DNA from 3 places in the Mesorhizobium sp. M0587 genome. Region 1 is predicted to be linked to each of the others. Evidence: predicted binding sites of a transcription regulator. Region 1 holds the regulator's gene; each other region holds the start of a gene.
The links. Region 1 encodes LexA, which represses DNA repair genes until DNA is damaged. Its sites were predicted from a motif close to TGTTCNNNNTGTGTTCNG; they were not measured.

Region 1 (5,051 bases):
GTTGAGCAACGCCTCCGGCAGATAGCCCATGGCGCGATAGGCCTCGACGCCGAGCGCGCCGTGCCGCTTCGACAACTTGGCGCCGTCGGCACCATGGATCAGCGGAATATGCGACATCGAAGGCACGTCCCAGCCCATGGCGTCGTAGATGACCGTCTGGCGAGCGGCATTGGTCAGGTGGTCGTCGCCCCGGATGATATGCGTGACGCCCATGTCGTGGTCGTCGACGACGACGGCATGCATGTAGGTCGGGTTGCCGTCCGAGCGCAGGATGATGAAGTCGTCGAGATCCTTGTTGGGAAAGCGTACCTCGCCCTGGACGCGGTCGTGCACCACCGTCTCGCCTTCCGTGGGCGCCTTAATGCGAATTGCGCCCTTGGCGCCGGCAGGCGCTTCCGACGGATCGCGGTCGCGCCAGCGGCCATCATAGCGCGGCGGCAGGCCCTTGGCCCGCGCTGCCTCGCGCATCGCCTCCAGCTCGGCGGGCGTCGCATAGCAATAATAGGCCTTGCCCATGCGCACCAGCTCCTCGGCCACTTCGCGATGGCGCGGCGCGCGCTCGAACTGTGACACAGGCTCGCCGTCCCAGCTAAGGCCAAGCCAGGAAAGCCCGTCGAGAATGGCCGTGGTCGCAGCCTCGGTCGAACGCTCCCTGTCGGTGTCCTCGATGCGCAGCAGCATCGTGCCGCCGGTGTGCTTCGCGTACAGCCAGTTGAACAGCGCCGTGCGCGCGCCTCCAATGTGGAGGTAGCCGGTGGGCGAAGGGGCAAAACGGGTGACGACCTTGTCGGACATGGAGCTCTCGGAAACCATCTGAAGCGGGGTGCGGTGCGCGGGCTTTCGCGCGTTGCGCGTTCATGTAGCATAGGGTGTCGAGGGCGCAAGGGGCAGACCCGATGGCTGGACGAGGCTGGAGCTCGGATCAGGGCGAGGATGCTGTTGCCGGCGTCAGCGAACGGTCCCTGTTTGCAACGCCCCAGCCTGTTCCGCTGCCGTCGTTATCGCCGCTCGTGCAGGCTCCCGGCAGGCAACCGTTGCCGGTGGATATCCCAGCGCCAATTCCGCCCACGGACGCCGGAAGGATTGTGCGCGTGCGCCGGCGGATCGGCCGGGTTTCACTGCCGCGCCTGCGCCGCGGCATTGCAACGGCGGCGGCTCTGGAACTCGACCGCGGCATAGGTTTCCTATTGGTGCCGGTCTGTCTGGCGAGCGGAGCGATCGGCTATTTTTCGCTCGCGGCGGAGCCTGACCTTGCGAAACTTGTGGCGCTGGTCATGCTGACGGGGCTCCTAGCTCTGGTCTCGCGTTCCTGGCCCAAAACTCACCTGTGCCTCATGGCGGCGTTCCTGTGCGCGGCTGGCTTGCTTGCCGCGAAGGTCGAGACGTGGCGGACCGCGACCCGGATGCTGGGCTCCGAAATCTCGACGCAAGTGACAGGCCGTGTCGTTTCGGTCGACCGGATGGAGACTGGCCGCATCCGATTGACCATCGACGTGATGTCGACCGCCCGGCCGATACTGCGCTATGCGCCGGAGCGCGTCCGGCTGTCGGCACGCAAGATACCGGCCGAACTGACCGCCGGTTCCCTGGTCACCGGCTATGCCAAGCTGCTTCCGCCGACAGGCCCGGTGCGGCCGGACAGCTACGACTTCTCCTTCGACAGCTATTTCGCGGGCATCGGCGGCAGCGGGTTCTTTCTCGGCAATCCAAAAATCGTCGCCACAGGTGACGATGGCATGCCGCTGTCGGCCCGCCTTTCCTCGGCGGTGGAAACCGCCCGCGAAGGCATCGCCGATCACATCAGGGACATTGTCGGCGGTGCCGAAGGCGAGATCGCCGCGGCGCTGATCGTCGGCGTGCGCGCCGGCATTCCTGACGAAATCAACGAAGCGATGCGCCGTACTGGCATCTATCACATCATCTCCATTTCCGGACTGCACATGGCGCTGGTCGCAGGCACCATCATGGGCCTGCTGCGCGGCGTCTTTGCCCTGTTCCCGGATTTTTCAGCGCGTCGGCCGGTCAAGAAATACGCCGCCGTGGCGGCACTTTGCTCGATTGCCGCCTATCTTGTCATCTCGGGCGTCGTCGTTGCCGCCGAGCGCAGCTTCATCATGCTGGCGGTGATGCTGATCGCGGTGCTGTTCGATCGGGCGGCGCTGACCATGCGCAACCTGGCGATCTCGGCGATCGCCGTCATCGTGGTGTCGCCGCATGAAGTGGTCGGCCCGAGTTTCCAGATGTCTTTCGCCGCGACCGCCGCGCTGGTCGGCGCCTATGCCGGCTGGGCGGATCACCGTGCGGGAAAGACCAGACCGCCACCGCCGAAGCGATCCCTGCCGGGTTTCCTGACGCGAAAACTCCTGCTGGCGACCGGCGGACTTGCCATGACGTCGATCATCGCCGGCGGCGCCACGGCACTTTTCGCCATCTGGCATTTTCAGCGCGTGTCGCCGCTCAGCCTGTTCGCCAATCTGGCCATCATGCCGATCGTGACGCTCGTGATGTTCCTGGCCGTTGCCAGTGCACTGTTGATGCCGTTCGGGCTGGATGGGCCGTCCCTTTACCTGATGGGCAAGGGGTTGACTGTCATGATCGCCATATCAAGCTGGATTTCCGAGCGTTCGCCGGTCGATGCCGTCGGGCTGATTTCGCAGCAGTCGGTGCTGTTGGTGACCATTGCCCTCGTCATCGCGACAATGGCAACGACATGGCTGCGGCTTGGAGCACTTCCATTCGCGCTCGCCGGTCTGTTGATCGTCGGCGATACGCGCACGCCGGATGTGCTGATCTCGGAGGATGCGCGGCTGGTCGCACTGCCGATCGGCGGCGGCGAACTTGCGGTCAGTCGGGCACGCCCGAACGAATTCACCGTCGACAACTGGAAACGCGCCCTGACATCCGAAACCATCGTCGTGCCGGAAATCTTCACCGAAGGAGACGGCGAATTCGACATCGCCGATTCCATCGGGCTGCCGCCGGGATCACCTTTCTATTGCATATCAGGCGTCTGTCTCGCCAGGCACTCATCGGGTGCAATCATAGCGCATGTCGAAGACCGCAAGGATGCGTGGAAAGCCTGCGGTTTCGCCGACCTGATCGTCATCAATGATGCAACGGCATATGACCCCTGTCACAACCCGCTGGTGCTTGTCGTCACCAAGCGGCAACTCGCCCGCAAAGGCAGTGCGGCCGTCTTCTTCGACCGCCAATCGGCGATCGCACCAGCGACAATCAGCTTCGCCGTGGACAGCCCATACCGGCCTTGGCACACGCAACGCAAATTTTCACGCGAGGCGAGGGGGCTGCCGCCCTACAACAAACCCGACAAGCCAGCGGTAAAACCGCAGCCGCCTCAATAGCGTCTGATCAGCCCGACCAGTTTGCCTTGCACCTTGACCCTGTCTGGCCCGAAAATGCGCGTTTCATAGGCGGGATTGGCTGCCTCGAGAGCAATCGAAGCTCCCTTGCGGCGGAACCGTTTCAGCGTCGCTTCTTCTTCATCCACCAGCGCTACGATGATTTCGCCAGGGCTGGCCGTGTCGGCGTTGCGGATGATGACGGTATCGCCGTCGAAGATGCCGGCCTCGATCATCGAGTCGCCCTTGACCTCGAGCGCATAGTGTTCGCCACCCATGATCATGTCAGGCGGCACCGAGATCGAATGCGTCTGATGCTGTATGGCATCGATCGGCACACCGGCGGCGATACGGCCCATCACCGGGATCGACACCGCGGAAACCGCATCGTCGTCATTGCCAGCCGATGACATCCGCGATTGCGCCGGTTTGATCTGGCGGCCGAGGCTGCCTTGCCCAAGACTGCCCTGGATGACGCTTGGCGAGAATTTTTTTGCCGCATTGAGGCCCGGCGCGATCGAATCCGGCAGCCGCAGCACTTCCAGCGCCCGCGCCCGGTTGGGCAGCCGGCGAATAAAGCCGCGCTCCTCCAGCGCCGTGATCAGCCGATGGATACCGGACTTGGAAGCGAGATCGAGCGCTTCCTTCATCTCGTCGAAGGAGGGCGGAATGCCGCTTTCCTTGAGTCGTTCATGGATGAACATCAGCAGTTCATGTTGCTTGCGTGTCAGCATGGCGGCCCCCAAGACATTGAACAACGGGTTTGAATCAGAATCAGAAAAACAAACCCAGAACAAACACTATCTGTTCCAGTTGTGTTCCGCAACTGTTTAAAGTTTAATGAATTTGTTAAGGCTGCGGAAACGAAGTGGCCTCCCGCAACCGGCATCCCAAAGGCGCGGTCCGCCGTCAACGCGCGCTCGGGCCCATTGAAATTGTTTCGGTTAATGGCCTGTGGGCCGATCGATCTCCACTTTTGGCATAATCCCGCAAGCTGTGTTGCCGACAGATGCCGGGTGCGTTTCGGCGGGTCGAAAAACCTCCGTCGCTCGTGAACGAAACGAAGCCAAAATGCCAACTGCGTGCCAGAAAGCGGCCAGGCACCGTAGGACGCGAAGGGCCGCTTTTTTGCTCGTTGCTTACCGCTCGCTTGACGAAACCGTATAAGAGTATACGGTTTGTGAGGAGGAACATGAATGATCACGCCGAAGCAGGCAGCGCGCCGCGCACGGATAGAGCATGCCGCCTACGCGGTGCTCCGGGAAACCGGCTACAAAAGCGCGTCCCTGCTTGCCATCGCCAAGCGGGCATCGGCGTCGAACGAAACCCTCTACAACTGGTACGGCAACAAGCAGGTGCTGTTTCGATCCCTGATCGAAGCCAATGCGGGAGAGGCAAGGAAGCTGCTGGAGGACGCCCTTCACCAGGCTCGCGATCCCCTCGAAACCCTGGGCTTGCTAGGGCCGGTCTTGCTGACCCTGGTGACGGGCGACAAGGCGGTGGCGCTCAATCGCGCCGCGGCGGGCGACGTCAACGATACAGGCACGCTTGGCCAATCGATCGCGCAATTCGGCCGCAACACCATAATGCCGCTTGTTGGCGACCTGCTTCGAACCGCAAGTCGGGACGGCCTGATCGCCTGTGACGATCCTGCCGAAGCCGCCGACATCTACGTCCGTCTTTTGATCGGCG
Region 2 (5,051 bases), on a different contig from region 1:
CGGCATATTGAAGGCGCAGCTCGACTACCGCCATATGCCCTGCAACTTCGTCGAGATCATGCCGCGCCTGGACGAGCATCTGCGGCGCGGCAAATCGGCTCCGTAGCTGCCGTCCTGCGTCCCCGGACGCAAGGTTTCAGCGGATGACCGGCTCGCCGTGAAAGCGCCGGCGCGAGGGGCGCGAAACACCGAAGCCGACTTCCATCATCAGCCGCGGCGTGCGCGCCGGCACGGTGCCCATGTGGAAGCCGAACGGATCCTCGACGAAGCCCAGCCCAGCCTCGCCGGTCAGCGTCACCGGGCTCTCGTCGCCATAGACGTTCAGCACATCCTCGGCTGGATGGCCGACGAGAAGCGTCAGCTGGTGCTTGAGGCTGCGGCGCCTGTGGCTGCCCCTGACGTAGACATGCGGACCGGTGCCGGCATCGACAGGCATCAGGTAGAAGAAGAACTTCAGCATCCGCCAATCGTCGAGATCGAAATGATATTTGCCGAGCGAGGCAAGGTTCTTGTCGGCGTCCGAGGCCGCGCCGGTCGGAAAGCTCCACCAGACGCGCGTCGTGATCAGTTTCGCCTGGCCGCCGAGATAATGCGCGGCGATGTCGAGAAGCAGCGGATCGCGCTGTATGGCGAGTGCCGCCTGGCAGTCGAGGACACGCTCGAAATAATGCCCGCTGAGCAGCGGCCGCCCATAACGCTTTTCGGCTTCGGCATGCTCGTCCGGCATGAACTCGATACGGCGGTCGAAATTGCCGAAGCAAGGCGTGCGTCGGGCAAAATTCGCGATCTCCTGATGGATTTCCGGCGGCAGGACCAAGCCTGAAAACAGCCCGTCGGAGCGCAGCGCATCGACCGCCGCCTCGCGCTCGACGCCTGCGAACATCGTATCCCCCGCATTGTCGGCCGGACGGGCGCGTTTCGCGCCCAGCCAGTGCATCCGCCGCCCGGGCATGGTGCGGGCCAGGACGAACATCGGCAGCCAGGCGGGATTTTCGCGTAAATCCTTCAGGTAAGTCGGAATGCGCACGGCGATACGGCGCAGCAGGCTGCCATTGCGCGCAATTGCCTCGAGACTGGCGGCGCCGGAGTTGTCGGGGGGTGAAAGGTTCATTGGGTCCTCGGTTATGAGAGCGGCACCGACGCTGCATCGGTGCCCACCGCTCGGCATGACCCAAACCCAATTCGCCCACCTGACGGGGACGCTAATCTCACGTCAGATTTTGTGCAATGCACAACAGAGTGTGCAGTTGCAAAAAATCACTTCCGCGCGCCCTGTTTGGGTGGCGCCACCCAGATCTCGGCGTCGAGCCGCTTCGTCGCTAGGCCGCGCGCCAGCGCCTCGGCGCCGGCGGCATTCTTCGACAGCGAGGCTGCCTGCCGCTTGCTGATCACCAGTCCGTCGGCCAGGGCCCGGTTTCCGGAAAAGACCCGGGCCAGGAACGGCATGCGGCTGCCGCGCGCCCGCGAGAACCGCGCCGCCATGGTTTGCCTGGCGGTGTGGGCGACGACAGCGTCGATCCAGCCCTCCACCAGCCGCGCGCCGGGCTCCAGGATGAGCAGCCAGTCGCCTTTGGCCTGTCGGATGCCGGCAGCGATGCCGCCGCTGGCCACGTAGTGGCAGCCGGCATGCTCGGCGACGCGATGCGTCTGGTCGGTGGAGCCGGCATCGCAGACGACGACCTCGCGCACCACGCCCTCCACCGCACCGCCGATCAGCGAAGCGAGCGTGCGGGCGAGAGCCTCCTCGTCATTGCGGGTTTCGATGAGAACACTGAGCATCGCTAGCCGAATAGCGGAAAGCCGTTCCGGGCGCCAGTTTTTGCCACGCAGCATAAAAAAGTTCTTGCTTTGTTCTTTTTGCTGAGATAGGATTATTTTCATGAACAGAGCAATCCGGCACAACATGGACAGTCCCTGGGAGCGGGCGAAGATGGAACAGATCGTGCGCGCCGACATCGCGGCTTTCGGAGCAGGAAGAGCCGAGATGGCCAACGCGATGATCGAACAGAGCGGCGTGCGTATCCGTCCCGACCGCAACCGCGGCCGGTCGGCAGGCATCAATCCGACCGGGCGGTTCGAGCCGGTCAGCCGGCATGTCTTCGACGATGGCTGGAATTCGCTGGAGGAATTGCCGCCGTTCAAGACCGAGGTGCAGGTCGAGAAGCCGCGCACCATCATCACCCGCAACGAATCGCCCGACATTTCCTTCGATCGCTCGATCAATCCCTATCGCGGCTGCGAGCATGGCTGCGTCTATTGCTTCGCGCGGCCGACGCACTCCTTCATGGGCCTGTCGCCTGGCCTCGATTTCGAATCCAAGCTGTTCGCCAAGCCGGATGCCGCAAGGCTGCTCGACAAGGAATTGTCGAAGGACGGTTACCAGCCGCGCACCATCGCCATCGGCACCAACACCGACCCCTACCAGCCGATCGAGAAGCAATACCGGATCATGCGCGAGATCCTCGAAGTGCTGGAGGCGCGCGGACATCCGGTCGGCATCGTCACCAAATCAGCACTGGTGACGCGCGACATCGACATCCTGTCGCGCATGGCCGAACGGGGGCTCGCCAAGGTGGCGCTGTCGGTGACGACGCTCGACCGCATGCTGGCGCGCACCATGGAACCGCGCGCGTCGACGCCGACCAAGCGGCTGGAGGCGATCCGGCAGCTTTCGGATGCCGGCATTCCGGCTTCGGTGATGGTGGCGCCGATCATCCCTGGCCTGACCGATCAGGAGATGGAGCGCATCCTCGATTCGGCGTGTGCCGCCGGCGCGCGCGAGGCGGGTTATGTCGTGCTGCGCCTGCCGCTGGAGGTCAGCCCGATCTTCAAGGACTGGCTGCTGCGCCATTATCCGGACCGCTACCGTCACGTGATGTCGCTGATACGCTCGATGCGCGATGGCAAGGACTACGATTCGGAATGGGGCAAGCGCATGAAGGGCGCCGGTCCCTATGCCTGGCAGATCGGCCGGCGCTTCGAGATCACCGCCAAGCGGCTCGGCCTCAATGCCGAGCGGCGCACGCTCAGGACCGACCAGTTCGTCGCGGCCGGAAAGGACCAGGAGCAGCTGATGCTGCTCTAAACTTGCCTTTCGCTTGTTGAATCCCGTCCGGCCTGCCCCGGCCTGCAGACGGTGCCCTCCCGGTCCGGCGCCCCACCCGACCCGGAGGGACTTGCGGAGAATCGGAGCCGATGCGAACCTCGCCGCAACATGGCTCGCGCGCGTTCTGATTCTCCGCCTCTCTTCGAAATCGTCGAGAAACCCGATTTCTCCTTCGAGACGAAGGCGATGGCCGAAGGCCTGTGGCCGGTGGCCGGGATGGACGAGGCCGGCCGTGGCCCGCTCGCCGGGCCGGTGGTCGCTGCGGCGGTGGTGCTCGACCCCGCCAACATCCCCGAAGGCCTAGACGATTCCAAGCGGCTCAGCCATTTGCAGCGCGAGGCGCTGTTCCTGCGCATTCTCGGTTCCGCGCAGGGTGTTTCGATGGCGTCGATCAGCGCCGAGGGCATCGACGGCAGCAATATACTGAAGGCCAGCGTGGAGGCGATGCGCCGCGCCCTGGTCGGCTTGTCGGTTCAGCCGAAGCTCGCGCTCGCCGATGGCCGCGACGTGCCGCCCGGATTGCCTTGCGCCGGACGCGCGCTGATCAAGGGCGATCAGCGCTCGCAGTCGATCGCGGCCGCCTCCATCGTCGCCAAGGTGATGCGCGACCGCATGATGTGCGGCTGCGGCAATCATCACGACCGCTACGGTTTCGAGGCCCACATGGGTTACGCCACCGTCCGGCATCGCACGGCGATCGAAGCACACGGGCCGGTCGCCCGGCTGCACCGCGTATCGTTCGCGCCCTTCAGGCTCGGCGGGACGGAAGTGGTGGAAGAAGAGAGTTTCGACGGGCTCGATTGAGCTGTTGGGCTCGACTGCGTCACAAAGAGATTGGCGAAGCGGCGATGACAGCCGATCTCCCCCCTCGTGGGGGAGATGGCCGGTCCACCCTCCGTAGCTGCAGCGCAGCTGCTGCGGAGGACGGGCAGGCCAGAGGGGGTCGCCGCGCGTGAAGCGCCGACATCCTTTTTTGCCGGATAAGAGGTTGCGCCTGGACGTACCGACCCCCTCTGTCGCCTTCGGCGACATCTCCCCCTCGAGGGGGGAGATCATCCCAGCCGAAATAAAAAAAGCCGCCAGGTTTCCCGGGCGGCCTTTTCAATTCCTGACGCGATCGGCTCAGTTGAGCTTTGCCTTCACGTCCGCGAGCGAAGCCTTGAACAACTCCGCTCCGGCCTTGGCGTCGATCTTGCCGGCGAGCAGCGTGCGTGCCGCTTCGACGGCGATGTCGACGGCGCTGGCGCGCACTTCGCCGATCGCCTCGCGCTCGGCCTGACCGATCTTCTGCTCGGCAAGCGCGGTGCGCCTGGCGACGTAGTCCTCGGTCTTCTTGTGCGCTTCGGCAGCGAGCAGTTCGGCCTCGCGCTTGGCGGCCGCGACAATGTCGGCGGCCTCCTGTTCGGCTTCCTTGCGCTTGCGCTGGTAATGCCCGAGCAGTTGCTGGGCCTCTTCACGCAGCTTGCGCGCTTCGTCGAGTTCGTTGCTGATCCTGGCGGCGCGGGCATCGAGCGCCTTCGCGATCATGCGGGGCACCTTGATGTAGACGGCGACGCCCAGGAAGATGACCAGGGCAATCGTTGCCCAGAGCGTTGCTAGAGATGTGGCGTCCATGATGCGCTCCTCACCGGGCCACGGATTTGACCGCGGCCGCGATCTCGGCCTTGCTGGCCTTGCCGCCGACCAGTGCCTCGACGATCGCCGAGGCGGTGTCTTCGGCGATGCCGCCGACTTCCTTCATGGCGTTGGCCTTGATGGAAGCAATACGCGCTTCGGCCGCGCCAAGCTTTTCATCGAGCGCGGCCTCGACCTTCTTGCGCGCGGTCTCGGCTTCGGCCTTGGCCGCATCGTTGGCCTGCTGGCCGATCGAATTGGCATTGGTCTTGGCTTCCGCCAGTTCCTGCTCGTAGGCAGCAACGGCGGCGTCGGCCTCGCCCTTCAACCT
Region 3 (5,051 bases), on a different contig from region 1:
CTCATCGCTGGATCCCCGCGTGGTCACAGCGCGCGAGATAGCCCTCACAGGATTTGTCAAGACCATCACGAGGATCTTGCCGCACGTCGCATCGCCTCACCTCCCGTCAAGCCGCCTGCGCCATCCGCTCCGAGCTCATGCGATAGGAAATAGCTTCCGCCAGATGGATGCGTCCAACCGTCTCGCTGGCCTCGAGGTCGGCCAGTGTCCGCGCCACCTTCAGCACCCGATGATACGCGCGGGCGGAAAAGCCGAGTTTTTCGCTGGCGTCCTTGAGCAGCGACAGGCCGGCGGCATCCGGCATCGCGATCTCCTCGATGACCGACGGCGCGCAATGTGCGTTGGTGGTGGCCCGGGTAGCGCCGAGCCGTTCGAAGCGTTCGCGCTGGATGGTGCGGGCGCGTGCCACGCGCAGTGCCACATCGGCACTTTTCTCCGCCCGGTCGGGCCGGATCAGGTCGCTGGCCGAGACCGCCGGCACTTCGATTCTGAGATCGATGCGGTCGAGCAGCGGGCCTGAAATGCGCGCCTGGTAGTCGGTGCGGCAGCGTTCGCCGCGCAGGCAGCGATAGCCCGGCTCGCCGGCCATGCCGCAGCGGCACGGGTTCATCGCCGCCACCAGCTGGATGCGCGCCGGATAGGTGACGCGATGGTTGGCGCGCGCGATCATGCAGTCGCCGGTCTCCAGCGGCTGGCGTAGCGCATCGAGCGTCTGCGGCGTGAATTCGGGGAACTCGTCGAGGAACAGCACGCCGTGATGCGCCAGCGACACTTCGCCCGGCCGTGCGCGAATGCCGCCGCCGACCATCGCCGCCATCGAGGCCGAATGATGCGGGGCGCGAAACGGCCGCCGGTCGGTCAGCTTGCCCTCGCCAAGTTCTCCCGCCACCGAGGCGATCATCGAAACTTCGAGCAACTCCTTCGGCGCCAGTGGCGGCAGGATCGACGGCAGCCGCTGCGCCAGCATCGATTTTCCCGACCCTGGCGGGCCGACCATCAGCAGATTATGCCCGCCGGCCGCCGCCACTTCCAGCGCCCGCTTGGCGGTTTCCTGCCCCTTGATATCGGCGAGGTCGGGCAGGTCGCGCGCCGCCGCGTGGATCCCGGCTTCCGGCCGCGACAGCACCTGCGTACCGCGGAAATGATTGGCGATGGCGATCAGGCTGCGCGGTGCCAGAATGTCGAATTCCCGCCCGGCCCAGGCCGCTTCCGGCCCGCAGGCGAAAGGGCAGATCAGGCCCTTGCCCTCGGCATTGGCGCCGATCGCCGCCGGCAAGGCGCCGGCGACGGCGGCAATCGTGCCGTCGAGCGACAATTCGCCAAGCACGACATAGCCGGCCAGCATATCGCCGGGAATGGCGCCCAATGCGGCCATCAGGCCAAGCGCGATCGGCAAATCATAGTGGCTGCCTTCCTTGGGCAGGTCGGCCGGCGCCAGATTGACGGTCACCTTCTTCGACGGCATCGACAGGCCGGAGGCATGCAGTGCCGCCTGCACCCGCTCACGGCTCTCGGCCACCGCCTTGTCCGCGAGACCGACGATGTGCATGTTGACCTTGCCGGGTGCGATCATCACCTGCACGTCGACCGGCACGGCCTCGATGCCCTGGAAAGCGACCGTGCGAACCCGCGCCACCATCTTGCAAACCCCGGATATGGGCCTGCCCCAGCCCGTTCGATCAGGCCTTGAAGGCCCGTCGGCAGAGACAATCACAATTTTTCGGCCAAAGCAAGAACATTACAGGAACAGGTAAGCGTAAGGGTTGTAGGCGAGGTATGCCCGGTTGCAAAAACGGAACATGGTTAAGGCAAAATGAAAACGGCTATTTTCGCTTCGCCTCGACGGCGTCCCAGAACAGGCCGGCAATGTCCGCGCCGCCGAAGCGGCTGACTTCGCGCACACCCGTCGGCGAGGTCACGTTGATCTCGGTCATGTAGTCGCCGATGACGTCGATGCCGACCAGGATGAAGCCTCGTTCTTTCAGCGACGGGCCGATGCGGGCGCAGATCTCGCGCTCGCGTTCTGTCAGCTCGGTCTTTTCGGCGCGGCCGCCGACATGCATGTTGGAGCGGGAATCGTGCTCGGCCGGCACCCGGTTGATGGCGCCGACCGGCTCGCCGTCGATCAGGATGATGCGTTTGTCGCCCTTGCGTACGTCCTTGAGGTAACGCTGCACGATATACGGCTCCCGGAACATCTGGCCGAACATTTCGAGCAGCGAGGCGAGATTGCGGTCGGCCTCCAGCAGATGGAAGATGCCGGCGCCGCCATTGCCGTAGAGCGGCTTGACGATGATGTCGCCGAACTCCTTGCGGAACGCGGCGACCTCCAGCGGATCCTTGGTGATCAGCGTTTCCGGCATCAGGTCGGGAAACTCGGTGACGAAGATCTTTTCCGGGCTGTTTCGCACCCACGCCGGATCGTTGACCACCAATGTCTTGGGATGGATGCGCTCGAGAATATGCGTCGTGGTGATGTAATTCATGTCGAAGGGCGGATCCTGGCGCAGCAGGATGACGTCCATCTCCGACAGATCGGTGCGCACCTTCTCGCCCAGCGAATAATGGTTGCCCTTCTCGTCGCGCACCTGCATCTCCTCGACGCGGGCAAACACCTTGCCATCGCGCATCGACAGCCGGTCGGGCGTGTAGTGAAACAGAAGGTGGCCGCGCCGCTGTGCTTCCAGCGACAGCGCAAACGAGGTGTCGCCGGCGATCGACACGGTGGAGATGTGGTCCATTTGGACGGCGATTTTCAGCTTCATGGCAGGTCCCCAGCGCAGTCGACCACAGCGATATAAGGAACCGGGTGGCTTCTGCCAATCGGGCCAGGCCGCTGACGGTCGAAGACCAACCTGGAATAGCCGAGGAAAAAACGGCGTCATGCCAACCAGCAAGGCGACGGCAAAGGCGGCGAGCCGCGGCAGCGCCGGCATGGCGAGAGGGTGGCCGAATAGACGAGATAGTTGACGATGCTCGTAGCGATGCTGGTAGCGATGCCGACGCCGTCATAGCGCGCACCCTCTTGTGCCATACGGTGCCGCGAAGGCGCGAAGGTCAGCTGGCGGTTGATCTGCCAGGTGCTGCAGAGGGCAAAGCCGATAGACAAGATGCGGGCGACGAGCGGCCCCCGTGATCGCCAGCAGCAGCCAGGAGCGCTGCGGCATCGGCCGCGAAACCGCCGCCGCCGGCAAGGAAGACGCGGACGATGCGTTGCATCGTTCAGGCCGCGCGAGGCGTCTTGCCCGGTTGCGGTTTCACCACCACGGGCTCACCTCGGTGGTTGCGCCGTTCCACGCGGCCCGAAGGCATGGAGAGATAAAAAATACGCTTCTGTTCAGCCCGGCCCCGCGACACCGAATCGAGGATCAGCCCGGTCACCGCCGCCAGCGTCGATAGAAGCAGCAGGCCGACCGACAGCACCCAGGTCGGCATGCGCGGGACGAGGCCGGTTTCGGCGAACTCGACCAGCACCGGTGCCATCAGAAATAGGCTCGAGGCCAGGAAGAACACGGCAAAGGAACCGAAAAAGCGCAGCGGCTGGGTCTCCTTCATCAGCATGGCGAACATCCACAGGATCCTGGCGCCGTCGCGCCGGGTCGACAACTTTGACGACGAGCCCTCGGGCCGCCTGCCATAGTCGAGCGCGATCTCGCTTACCGGCAGTTTGAGCTGCGAGGCGTGCACCGACATCTCGGTCTCGATCTCGAAGCCGCCGGAGACGGCGGGAAAGCTCTTGACGAAGCGCCTGGTGAAAACGCGGTAGCCCGAGAAGATGTCGGTGAAATCGCTGCCGAACAGCCGCTTGTAGAGCGTGTTGAAGATGCGATTGCCGAACGCATGGCCCGCCCTGCCGGCGTCGTCGGTGATGCCGCGCCTGGTGCCCACCACCATATCGCAACGTTCGGTCAGCAGCGTGTTGATCAGCTGCGGCGCATCCTCCGGCGCATAGGTGCCGTCTCCGTCGGCCATCAAATAGATGTCGGCGTCGATGTCGGCGAACATGCGCCGAACCACATTGCCCTTACCCTGGCGCGGTTCGCGAACCACAATCGCACCGGCCGCGCGGGCCCTGAGCGCAGTCAGGTCGCGCGAATTGTTGTCGTAGACATAGATGGTGGCGGTCGGCAGTGTCTCACGGAACCGCCGCACTACCTCGGCGACGGTCAGCTCCTCATTGTAGCAAGGCAGGAGCACGGCGATGACAGGTTCGTGGCGAACGTCTTGCGGCATTTCGTCTCCGGTGCCCTTGTCGACCACGCGATCATGCGAGCGCCCGTCGGGCTCGCCCAGGCTGTTTTACTATTTATTGAAGCCGTTAAGGCTAGGTTTAAGTCCGACTCCATGAGTGTCGATTGGCCTGAACAAGGCCCGGCATTCCTGCCAAGGGCAATCGGGATGAGCACAGCAAAGGACGGCGCTGCCACCTGGAGGTCAGATATTGCATTGGCGCTGCTTGCCGCCTTGCTACTGCTGGCCCTCAATGCCTATGCCGGCTTCCCGCAATTGGCCAATCCGGCGGGCGACAATGACAGCCTGCTGCAACTGGTCGAAGTCCGCGACCTTCTGGCCGGCCAGGGGTGGTTCGACCTGCACCAATACAGGATGGGGCTGGAAGGCGGCTTCATCATGCACTGGTCGCGGTTGCTCGACGGGCCACTGGCCCTCGGCATGCTCGCCGTGTCGGCCCTGACGGGCAGCACCACCTTGGCCGAACAGGTCGTGCAGGTACTGTGGCCTGCCCTGCTGTTCTGCCTCGCGGTCTTCTTCATCATCCGCGCCGCGCGCGGTTTCGCCGGCGGGCACGCGGTCCTGCCGGCCGCCGTCGTCGGTGGAGCAGCCCTGTATTACATCGGTATCTTCTCGCCCGGTTCGCTCGATCATCATAATGTCCAGATGACGCTGACCTTGGCCAGCCTCGCCTTGCTGCTTGAGGGGCCCGCGCATCGGCCTGCCGCCCTGTTTGCTGGCGCATTCGCCACGCTGACATTGGCCATCGGCATGGAAAGCGCTCCCTACGCCGGAACCCTCGGTGCCGTTGTCGCCCTGCT

Region 2: the regulator LexA is predicted to act here: its motif matches at 1,839-1,856, upstream of NKI49_RS11190 (PA0069 family radical SAM protein).
Region 3: the regulator LexA is predicted to act here: its motif matches at 1,732-1,749, upstream of NKI49_RS10645 (YifB family Mg chelatase-like AAA ATPase).

The regions. Positions count from the first base shown of each region.
Region 1 is NZ_JAMYQP010000060.1:3,801-8,851, reverse strand. It holds gene gltX (glutamate--tRNA ligase) at 1-795, opposite strand, end outside; gene NKI49_RS31050 (ComEC/Rec2 family competence protein) at 897-3,362, shown strand; gene lexA (transcriptional repressor LexA) at 3,356-4,093, opposite strand; gene NKI49_RS31040 (TetR/AcrR family transcriptional regulator) at 4,556-5,051, shown strand, end outside.
Region 2 is NZ_JAMYQP010000009.1:117,503-122,553, reverse strand. It holds gene moaB (molybdenum cofactor biosynthesis protein B) at 1-106, shown strand, start outside; gene NKI49_RS11200 (hypothetical protein) at 137-1,111, opposite strand; gene NKI49_RS11195 (glycosyltransferase) at 1,258-1,779, opposite strand; gene NKI49_RS11190 (PA0069 family radical SAM protein) at 1,931-3,085, shown strand; gene rnhB (ribonuclease HII) at 3,215-3,910, shown strand; gene NKI49_RS11180 (F0F1 ATP synthase subunit B) at 4,229-4,720, opposite strand; gene NKI49_RS11175 (F0F1 ATP synthase subunit B) at 4,731-5,051, opposite strand, start outside.
Region 3 is NZ_JAMYQP010000008.1:228,329-233,379, reverse strand. It holds gene NKI49_RS10650 (TfoX/Sxy family DNA transformation protein) at 1-5, opposite strand, end outside; gene NKI49_RS10645 (YifB family Mg chelatase-like AAA ATPase) at 107-1,639, opposite strand; gene gshB (glutathione synthase) at 1,824-2,765, opposite strand; gene NKI49_RS10635 (glycosyltransferase) at 3,223-4,233, opposite strand; gene NKI49_RS10630 (GtrA family protein) at 4,399-5,051, shown strand, end outside.